DNA from 3 places in the Exiguobacterium sp. LL15 genome. Region 3 is predicted to be linked to each of the others. Evidence: riboswitches for the same ligand, from Rfam matches in the RefSeq annotation. Region 3 holds a riboswitch; each other region holds the start of a gene.

Region 1 (3,259 bases), on a different contig from region 3:
CATGCAGCAAGGCTAATAGCTAAGACGGATACAGCAGCAGTACCTACGAATTTTTTCCAAGTTTTCATGAATGATTCCTCCAATATGATTAAGTTTCGAATTAACGTTTATCGATTGCGCGGATCAGCAAGTCACCAATGATTTGGATGACGAAGACGATCGCTAAGATTAAGAGTGTTGCAATGACGATGACATCGTTTTGAGAACGCTGGAATCCTTCGATGAAGGCCATGTCCCCAAGTCCACCTCCGCCGACTACTCCGGCCATTGCCGTATAACCGACAAGTGAAACGAGCGTAACCGTGATTCCCGAAACGATGGCAGGCAATGCTTCCGGGATTAAGACTTTATAGATGATCTGGAACTTCGTCGCGCCCATCGATTCGGCTGCCTCGATGACACCTTTATCGACTTCGCGTAACGCGAGTTCAACCATCCGACCGTAAAATGGTGCAGCACCGAAAATCAGTGCCGGTAATGCTGCCGTTGGTCCGAGGAACGAACCGACGATTGCTGTCGTAAATGGAATCAATAAGATCAGTAAGATGATGAACGGAATCGAACGGAAGACGTTGACGACCAAGCTCAACACTGAATAGAACGCCCGATTCTTGAACAATAACTCTTCGTTTGTCGCATACAATAGTAAACCAATGATCAAACCGAGGACGAATGTCGAGACACCAGCGATTGCCGTCATATAGACGGTACTGCCTGTAGCTTCCCACACCATGTCCCAATCTAGATTGTCAAAGAATGAAATCATCGGTGATCCACCTCCACTTCAACATCACTGGCTTGAAGCTTCGTGATGACCGCTTGTGTTGCTTCTGTTTCCCCGATCAACTGAATGAACAGTGTACCGAGTGCCCCTTCCTGTGATTGACCGACGTTTCCGCCGATGATATTGAACAGGACCGGCGAATCCTTCATGACTTCCGCGAGGATCGGGCTTTCTGCTGTCGATCCGACAAACGTCAACTGAACGATTTTTCCGGTTGGGTACCGTTCGCGTAGTTTCGCGAACGTTAACTCGTTCTCCGACGGCGACGTCAATTGTTTGACGAATTCCTTCGTCATCGCTTGCTTCGGATGACGGAAGACTTCTGCGACCGGTCCTTGCTCGACGATTTTACCGGCTTCCATGACGGCGACCCGGTGACAGATTTTTTGAATGACGTGCATCTCGTGTGTGATCAAGACGATCGTCAGTTTCAGTTTTTCATTGATGTCGACGAGTAACTCAAGGATTGAGTCCGTCGTCTTCGGATCGAGTGCACTTGTTGCCTCGTCACATAAGAGAACGTCTGGGTTCGATGCCAGTGCCCGAGCGATACCGACACGTTGTTTTTGACCACCGGATAATTGTGACGGATAAGCTTTTTCGCGTCCGTCCAAACCAACGAGTTGGATCAGTTCCGCGACCCGTTCCTTGCGGTGTGCTTTCGGGAAGCCACCGAGCTCGAGTGGGAACATGATGTTCTCTTCAACCGTCCGTGACCATAGTAAGTTGAAGTGTTGGAAGACCATCGAGACATTCTTGCGGACGCCTCGTAATTCCTTAGGTTTTAGTGATGTCATTTCAACACCATCGATTTGGATCGAACCACTCGTTGGTGCTTCGAGCATATTCAGTAATCGGATCAGGGTGGATTTCCCTGCTCCGGAATAACCGATTATTCCAAAAATTTCACCGCGCTCGATTGTCAGATCGACATTCGCAACGGCTTCGACCGCTCCGCGCTTTGAGCGATAAATCTTTCCTACGTCTTGTAAACGAATCACAACTGTCCCTCCTAAAATAAAAAAAGTGCGCGCGTTTTAGAGCAAACGCGCGCACTTTTCAGTACACAAAACCATTTGCTCTCATCTCCCAGACTTTTGTCTGCTGGAATTAGCACCACTTCGGATTAGATCCGCGGTTGCCGGGTTTCATCGGGCCAGTCCCTCCACCACTCTCGATAAGAGTTTCGGTATTAAGTTTGTAGAATATATTCTGAATATTAGCAGGGGTTATTTTTGTTGTCAAACAGTTTTTTCAGAAACTTTTTCGAGGAACGTGAAAGCACGTGTTAAGTCTTCTTTCAAATCTTCCGCATCCTCAAGTCCAACTGAAATCCGAACGAGACCGTCCGTGATGCCGAGTTCTGCCCGACGTTCTGCTGGGATCGACGCGTGCGTCATCCGTGCCGGCACCGAAATCAGACTCTCGACGGCACCAAGACTCTCAGCGAGTGTGAAGAAGTGTGTCGCCTCGACGAGTTTTTCTGCGTTCGCTGCTGAACCGACATCAAAGCTGATCATCCCACCAAATCCAGTCGCTTGTTTCGCTTGGATGTCGTGACCAGGATGCGATGCAAGTCCTGGGTAGAAGATGTTCGAGACGATGTCTTGCGCTTGTAGGAACGCAACGAGATCATGTGCTGTCTCTTCGATCGCATCCATTCGGATACCGAGTGTACGAAGACCACGGACGAGCAAGAAGCTGTCTTGCGGTCCAAGCACGCCGCCTGTCGAGTTTTGGATGAAGTGCAGCTCTTCGCCGAGCGCATCATCTTTGACGACGACAAGTCCAGCGACGACGTCCGAATGTCCGCCGATGTATTTCGTCGCACTGTGCAAGACGATGTCTGCACCAAGTGCGAGTGGTTGTTGATGATAAGGTGTCGCGAACGTGTTGTCGACGACAAGTTTAAGATCGTGACGTTTGGCGATCGTTGCGATTGCTTCAATGTCCGTTACTTTCAACAACGGGTTCGTCGGTGTTTCGACGTAGACGATTTTCGTGTTGTCTTGGATCGCTGCTTCCGTTGCCGCAAGGTCCGTCGTATCGACGAATGTCACTTGGATGTTGAACTTCGGTAAGACGCGTTGCATCAAGCGGAACGTACCACCGTAGACGTCATCCGTCATGACGATGTGGTCGCCAGACTCAAGCAAGTGGAAGACGGCATGGATCGCTGCCATCCCAGAACCGAACGCAAAACCACGTGCGCCGCCTTCAAGATCCGCAATCAATCGTTCGATGCTCGTCCGTGTCGGGTTCGCTGTCCGTGAGTATTCGTATCCGTCCTTAAGTTGACCGATTTTATCCTGCTTGTATGTGCTTGTTTGATAGATTGGAGGTGTGACGGCTCCTGTTGCCCGATCGACACCTGTTCCTCCATGAATCAATGCTGTCTTCTTACGCATGAGTTTCGTCCACCTTTTCAAAGATTTGTTGGCTTAAATAGCGTTCGGCACTGTCTGCGAAGACGGT
Region 2 (3,259 bases), on a different contig from region 3:
CGCTTCACAGGCATGCGTCTTGTTATCGTTGGAAACGAACAACAGACCGCTGTCTATCGTGAGTTCTTTGCGCCGACGGGGATCGAATTAATTCATCTAGCAGGGGACGCACAGTCCGCGAAAAAGATTGCTTGTCTCGCCAAAAAGACGGACGCGATCGTCGTCGTGACGAGCCGTGTCTCTCATGCAGCGAGTGCACATGTCATCGCTCAGGCGAAAAAGCATGGTATTCCATTCGCGATGGAACGCCTCGACGGTCGACGTTCGTTATATACAGCGTGTGAGCGGCAACTTGAGCGCGCTTGGTTGAAACAGAAACAAGAGGGGAAATTATTGAAAAATCAGTGAAACATTAGAAGTTATTAGCCGTAGAGTAAGGTGAGAACTTATTTTTCAAGGAGGACCTTACTCATGTCATCTCAATTAAAAAAAGCAGCGAAGGAGTCGCTCAGCGGTCGTTGGGGATTCGCAGTCCTAACAGTTATTCTGTTTAGTATCATTCAAGGTGTGCCTGGATTATTTGGATCAGATATAGATGAACCAGCTAATACGATGGATCTCGTCGTATCGTTGGTATCGATTTTATTGATCCCGGTCGGAGTCGGTTGGACTTGGATTGCGATGTCGATTGCTCGCGGAGAAGAAACGAAAGTGACGGATTTATTTGAACCATATGGTATGTTTTTCAAAGTGATTGGTCTAGCCATCGTACAACTCTTTTTTATCTTCTTATGGTTACTGCTATTAGTCGTACCGGGAATCATTAAATCATTTTCTTACATGCTAACGTTCTATATTTTGCGAGATGAACCATCGATTGGTATCTTAGAGGCCATTACACGCTCCCGAAAAATGATGGACGGGCATAAAATGGAAGCATTCCTTCTTCTACTGTCGTTTATTGGTTGGGCTCTTTTAGGGATCGTTACCCTCGGCCTAGCATTCTTGTGGATTACACCATATTTCAGTGTTACCTTTGCAAAATTTTATGATCGTGTTCGTGGTGAACAAACGCCAGAGCCAACATCAGATTTCGTCGCACCATATTAATACCGGATCCCGACACTACGTCGGGATTTTTTTATGTGTGAAATAATTCCGATGGGAAAAGACGGTTTAATAGTTGCTTTAGTTCAGTGAATTTTGTACGATGAATGCAACACATCTTATCTAGAGAAGTCGAGGGACTGGCCCGAAGACACTTCAGCAACCCCGCCGTGGCGGAAGGTGCTACTTCCAGGAAGGGATACCTTCCGAAGATAAGAGCGGACAGGACAAGATACCGTCGCTCTTTTCGAACTTCGAAAAGAGCGTTTTTTTATGATAAGGGGGACGATGGAGTGGAGTATGGTTTTTGGTTACCGATTTTTGGGGGATGGTTACGTAATGTCGAGGATGAACAGATGCCACCGACCTTCGATTATGCGAAACAAGTCGCACAAACAGCAGAACGGATCGGCTTCTCGACGACGTTGATTGCGGAATTGAACTTGAATGATATCAAAGGCATCAAGGAACCGAGTCTTGAGGCATGGACGACGGCAGCAGCGATTGCTGCAACGACAGAACGCCTTGAGATCATGACAGCGGTTCGTCCCGGGTTCCATAATCCAGCGACGACGGCGAAGATGGCGGCAAACATCGATCAGTTGAGTGGTGGACGCTTTACGCTCAACGTCGTCTCAGCGTGGTGGGCAGAGGAAGCGAAACAATACAACGGTATCTTCACAGCGCACGATGAACGTTATGCTCGGACGGAAGAGTTCGTCACGGTTATGAAAGGACTATGGGCAGATGCGTCACCGTATAGCTTCTCCGGTCATCACTACACGATCGAGCAAGCAGAACTCCATCCGAAGCCAGTCCAGCGTCCGGGGATCAAGCTCTACGCTGGTGGAGAGAGTGAAGCTGGAAAGCGAACGATCGTCGAACACTGTGACGCTTATGTCATGCACGGGGGCACGGTTGAAGAAGTAGCCCATAAAATCGACGATATGAAAGTACGCCGGGAAGCGACGGGACAAACGCCGCTCGAGAGCTTCGGTCTTGCGGCCTACATCATTTGTCGGGATACGGAAGAAGAAGCACTTCTTGAATGGCAACGCATCACGGACGTTAAGGAAGACAGCGCCGGTTATGCCGGTTATCAGGATTTCATCAGTAAATCGCAACTGGAGCAACAGGTCGAACGAAACGATTATTCCGTCTCGAACCGTGGTCTACGTCCGAATTTAATCGGAACACCAGAACAAATCGCTGAACGGATTCTAGCATTCGAAGCCGTCGGTGTCACGTTACTCTTATTACAATTCTCACCACAACTCGAAGAAATGGAACGCTTTGCTCGTGACGTAATGCCACTGGTCGAAGCGAAACGAAAGGTAGGTCAACAATCATGACAAAAATTCATATTCTCCACGAAAATCAAGAATGGACGGACCATCTCATCAAACGTCTCGAAGAACTCGAGTTACCGTATGAACAGTGGCACTTGAATGAAGGGATCGTTCCGCTGGATGAACTGCCGCCAGAAGGCGTCTTTTACAGCCGGATGAGTGCCTCTTCGCATACGCGGGGGCACCGTTACGCGCCGGAGTTGACGGAAGGGATCCTCGCTTGGTTAGAAGAGCATGACCGGACTGTCTTTAATGGAACGCGTGCGCTTCGTTTAGAAGTCAGCAAAGTCAATCAATACACGGCGTTGCGTAAGGCTGGGATTCGTGTACCGAAGACGACGGCTGCCGTCGGACGCGATCAAATCGTACAAGCAGCAAAAGAAATTGGCGTTTCGTCATTCATCACGAAACATAACCGGGCTGGGAAAGGTCTCGGCGTCCAGCTGTTCCACTCGATTGAAGCACTTGAAGCTTATCTCGACGGTCCGACATTCGACGAACCAGTCGATGGCATCACGTTGATTCAAGAGTATATTCAAGCACCAGAACCGTACATCACACGTTGTGAGTTCGTAGGTGGAAAGTTCGTCTACGCGGTTCGAGTCGATACATCAGAAGGTTTTGAGCTTTGCCCAGCGGATGCATGTGTAATCGACGACTTGTTCTGCCCAGTCGGTGAAGAAGCACCGCAAACACCGATGAAGTTCCAAATCGTTGAAGGCTTCGATGACCCGATCATCCAAAAGTATGAAGCGTTCCTTCAAGCGAACCAAATCGCGGTCGCAGGCATCGAGTTCATTAAGGATGCGTCAGGTACGATCTATACGTATGACGTCAATACGAATACGAACTATAATTCGGAT
Region 3 (3,259 bases):
AAGGGGACCGTGTGAACTCGTCCAATAGAGCACGATATTTGGTAGAAAATTGCCGAAAATTGGCTTCAGACATCGTCAGTTCCTTTTGAAGCGATAAGCTCATCCAGTCTTCAACGTTTGAAGACACGGGAGAAAAAGCAGTAGTTGGAGCGGTGAGGACGCGTGTCTTTGCTCGGTCCAATACCTCAAGATACGACTGCCGGGTCGCTTCATTCGTCTCGACGAAGTTCAGTAGATGATCGGCAGGAATGTAGCCTCGAGCAATCGCTTGATAGTATTTCAATAGATTGCCGCCCTGTTCTTCCGTCCGGACGAGGCGAATCAAGTCATGCTTTTCAAGTTCTCGTACATGATAGAGGATCTTTGCGCGGGATAACGTCAGCAAGTGGGCTAACTGATGTACCGTATGTGGTTTTTCGACGAGAAACATGAGGATTTTTGTTCGTAACGGATCACTGATCACTTTTAACTGTTCATAGCTCTCTAATATGTGAATCGCTTTTTGTTCCATGCAATAATCTCCTTTTTAACCGGTTAATTTTTATTAACCGTAAAACAAAAGACTTCATTTGTAAACGGTTACAAATTTATGTGAGGGTGTTGGTAAAGAAGACACCATTTGTTTACATACAAAAAAACTGACTCCAGTGACATCTCGATCATCCTCCACTTTCTACTGGAAAGTAGGGGAAGAACGAGATGTTTGAAATCAGTCTCAGCTACTGTATGTGGTTCGAGGTGATTAGACCGTCGTCGTATCTTTCCATTCCTGCTCGATGAAAGCATCGCGACCAGAAGCAGCACGATCTTTTTTATAGTGTTCTGGATTTTTCTTATGGAAGTCTTGATGGTACTCTTCCGCCGGATAAAATTCAGAAGCGGCATCGATCCGCGTTACGATTGGTTGTTTGAAACGATTGCTTGCAGCAAGGGCGTCACGGGAAGCGATCGCTGCTTCATGCTGTGCATCCGTATGGTAGAAGATCGCTGGTGCGTACTGCGTGCCACGATCTTGGAATTGACCTTCTGCATCCGTTGGATCCGTTTGCGGCCAGTAGAGTTCGAGCAGACGCTCGTACGGGAACAGGCTCGGATCAAACGTGATTTGGACGACTTCGAGATGTCCCGTCGTTCCTGTTTTGACTTGTTCATACGTCGGGTTATCGACGTGTCCGCCCATGTAACCTGATACGATTCCCTCGATTCCTGGTAATTCTTCAAATGGTGTCACCATGCACCAAAAACATCCACCTGCAAATGTTGCTTTTTCCATCCGTCTCTTCCTCTCCGTGGGAAATTCCCATTGTATGTCTGACAGCGAGAAAAACGAAAACGACTCCTTCGCTTGGTTGCAAAAGGAGTCGCCGCTTTTTATCAACCAAAGCTTTCGCTTTGCTGGTCGTAGCACCTTGCTATGCGCAGGTTGCTGGGACGTCATCGATCCAGATCTCTCGGTCCACTCTTGATAAGGGTATATGAAGTTGATGTCATTCGTTATCATTGCTGTGATGATACCATTCACACAGAAATAAAGTCAATCCTTAGGTTTTAAGGCACGTAAAACGGTCGCTCCGAGTGTCTTCGCACCAATCAACAACGCTTGTTCGTTGATCTCGTACTGCGGATGATGCTGTGGATGATTGATGCGACCGTCCGTATATCCGGAGCCGGTAAAGAAGTAACTTCCCGGGACGTGTGTTAGATAATGTGCGAAGTCATCCGCCGCCATCATCGGTGTGAGTGACCGGACAGATGCTTCCGGTAAGAAAGAAGCAGCTTCCTGAACGAGTTTTGTCTCGTCCGGATGATTCCAGAGTGCCGGGTAACCCGTTGTGAAGTCGATCGAATAAGTAGCACCGATGCCGGCACACGTCGTTTTGGCGACAAGGTCGACTTCTTGTCGGAGCTGATGCCGCAGGGTTTCATTGAACGTCCGGATCTCCCCGACGATGCGTGCTTCACCCGTGACGATGTTCGGCGCCGTTCCTGCGTGGAAGCATCCGATTGCAAGAACAGCGGGTTCGAACGGATCGACCCGTCGACTGACAAGGTGTTGTAAGTTGCAGACGAGTTGTGCCCCAGCGACGAGCGCATCTTTTGTTTTGTGCGGTGCTTGCGCATGTCCACCTTGACCATGAACGATGATTTCGAATTCGTCGATCGCGCATAATGTATGTCCTTCCCGAAACCCAATCGTACCAACCGGTAAATCATTTTCGAGATGTGTCGCGAAAATCGCATCGACGCCCTCGAGGACGCCGGCTTCGATCATTTGGATGGCTCCGCCAGGAAAGACCTCTTCTCCATGCTGATGAATGATTCGAATCGTTCCTTGCAATTGATCACGTAGCGGATAGAGCGTAGCAGCAAGGGCCATCACCATCGCCGTATGTCCATCGTGTCCACAGGCATGCATGACACCGGGATGGATCGACCGGAAGGAAAGCGTCGTCTCTTCTTGAAGTGGTAAAGCATCAAAATCTGCACGGACCGCAATCGTCGAACCAGGTTGTTTGCCTTCGATCGTTGCGACGACACCACGACCTCCGACGGCTGTTTGATAAGGAATGCCCTGTTTCGCGTAAAAGGTAGCAATTCGTTCTGGTGTGCGGACTTCCTGGAAAGAGAGTTCCGGATGTCGATGAAAATCACGACGTAACGCGATCATCGTCGGTTCGAATTGTTCAAGTGCTTCAAAAAGTTGAGTTTGCATCTTCAAGCTCCTTTGACGTGTGTCTTTTCGTGAAAAGGGGTACAGATACAGGTAATCACGAAAGGGGATAATGAAACATGGGAGAAATCGTCGTCAACGCTGTACTTACAATCAAAGCAGGACTTGCGGATCAAGTCTTCCCGATTCTACAAACGGTCTATCATGCCGCACAAAAAGAAGAAGGATGCTTACGTTATTCCTTGCACCAATCGATTGAGGATGAGCATCAATTCATGCTGTATGAAGTGTATCGGGACGAAGAAGCACTTGAAGCGCATATCGCATCCGATCACTATAAAGCCTACCGTGAACAGATTGAGTTGTACTTGATGGATCGACAAGTGACGAAATACGTCGAGATGACATTCTGACGTGTTGCGATAAGAAGAGACGAATCCGTCGATTTCGACGGATTCGTCTTTTTTATTACATCGATTTGAAGCCGAGGAAATGCTCTTGCCAACGCGGTTCATAAATCGAATTAATTTGAAGCTGTGAACCACCCGCATGGATGAAGTGTTCGCTATCGAGCATGATTCCGATATG

What was found. Region 3 has a riboswitch for S-adenosylmethionine ahead of msrA (peptide-methionine (S)-S-oxide reductase MsrA). Riboswitches for the same ligand answer to the same signal wherever they lie in the genome.
Region 1: linked by a shared signal. The riboswitch ahead of NOM72_RS02215 (methionine ABC transporter ATP-binding protein) and the one ahead of msrA (peptide-methionine (S)-S-oxide reductase MsrA) in region 3 are both predicted to bind S-adenosylmethionine.
Region 2: linked by a shared signal. The riboswitch ahead of NOM72_RS13865 (LLM class flavin-dependent oxidoreductase) and the one ahead of msrA (peptide-methionine (S)-S-oxide reductase MsrA) in region 3 are both predicted to bind S-adenosylmethionine.

What each region holds. Positions count from the first base shown of each region.
Region 1 is NZ_JANFNX010000001.1:458,302-461,560, reverse strand. It holds gene NOM72_RS02225 (MetQ/NlpA family ABC transporter substrate-binding protein) at 1-68, opposite strand, end outside; gene NOM72_RS02220 (methionine ABC transporter permease) at 101-766, opposite strand; gene NOM72_RS02215 (methionine ABC transporter ATP-binding protein) at 763-1,785, opposite strand; SAM riboswitch class I at 1,864-1,968, opposite strand; gene NOM72_RS02210 (bifunctional cystathionine gamma-lyase/homocysteine desulfhydrase) at 2,026-3,192, opposite strand; gene NOM72_RS02205 (PLP-dependent cysteine synthase family protein) at 3,185-3,259, opposite strand, start outside.
Region 2 is NZ_JANFNX010000003.1:161,882-165,140, reverse strand. It holds gene NOM72_RS13875 (DUF2325 domain-containing protein) at 1-348, shown strand, start outside; gene NOM72_RS13870 (DUF975 family protein) at 412-1,050, shown strand; SAM riboswitch class I at 1,164-1,266, shown strand; gene NOM72_RS13865 (LLM class flavin-dependent oxidoreductase) at 1,341-2,399, shown strand; gene NOM72_RS13860 (ATP-grasp domain-containing protein) at 2,396-3,259, shown strand, end outside.
Region 3 is NZ_JANFNX010000002.1:280,172-283,430, forward strand. It holds gene NOM72_RS12780 (winged helix-turn-helix domain-containing protein) at 1-511, opposite strand, end outside; gene msrA (peptide-methionine (S)-S-oxide reductase MsrA) at 743-1,273, opposite strand; SAM riboswitch class I at 1,369-1,472, opposite strand; gene NOM72_RS12790 (M20 metallopeptidase family protein) at 1,535-2,713, opposite strand; gene NOM72_RS12795 (putative quinol monooxygenase) at 2,791-3,084, shown strand; gene NOM72_RS12800 (SH3 domain-containing C40 family peptidase) at 3,140-3,259, opposite strand, start outside.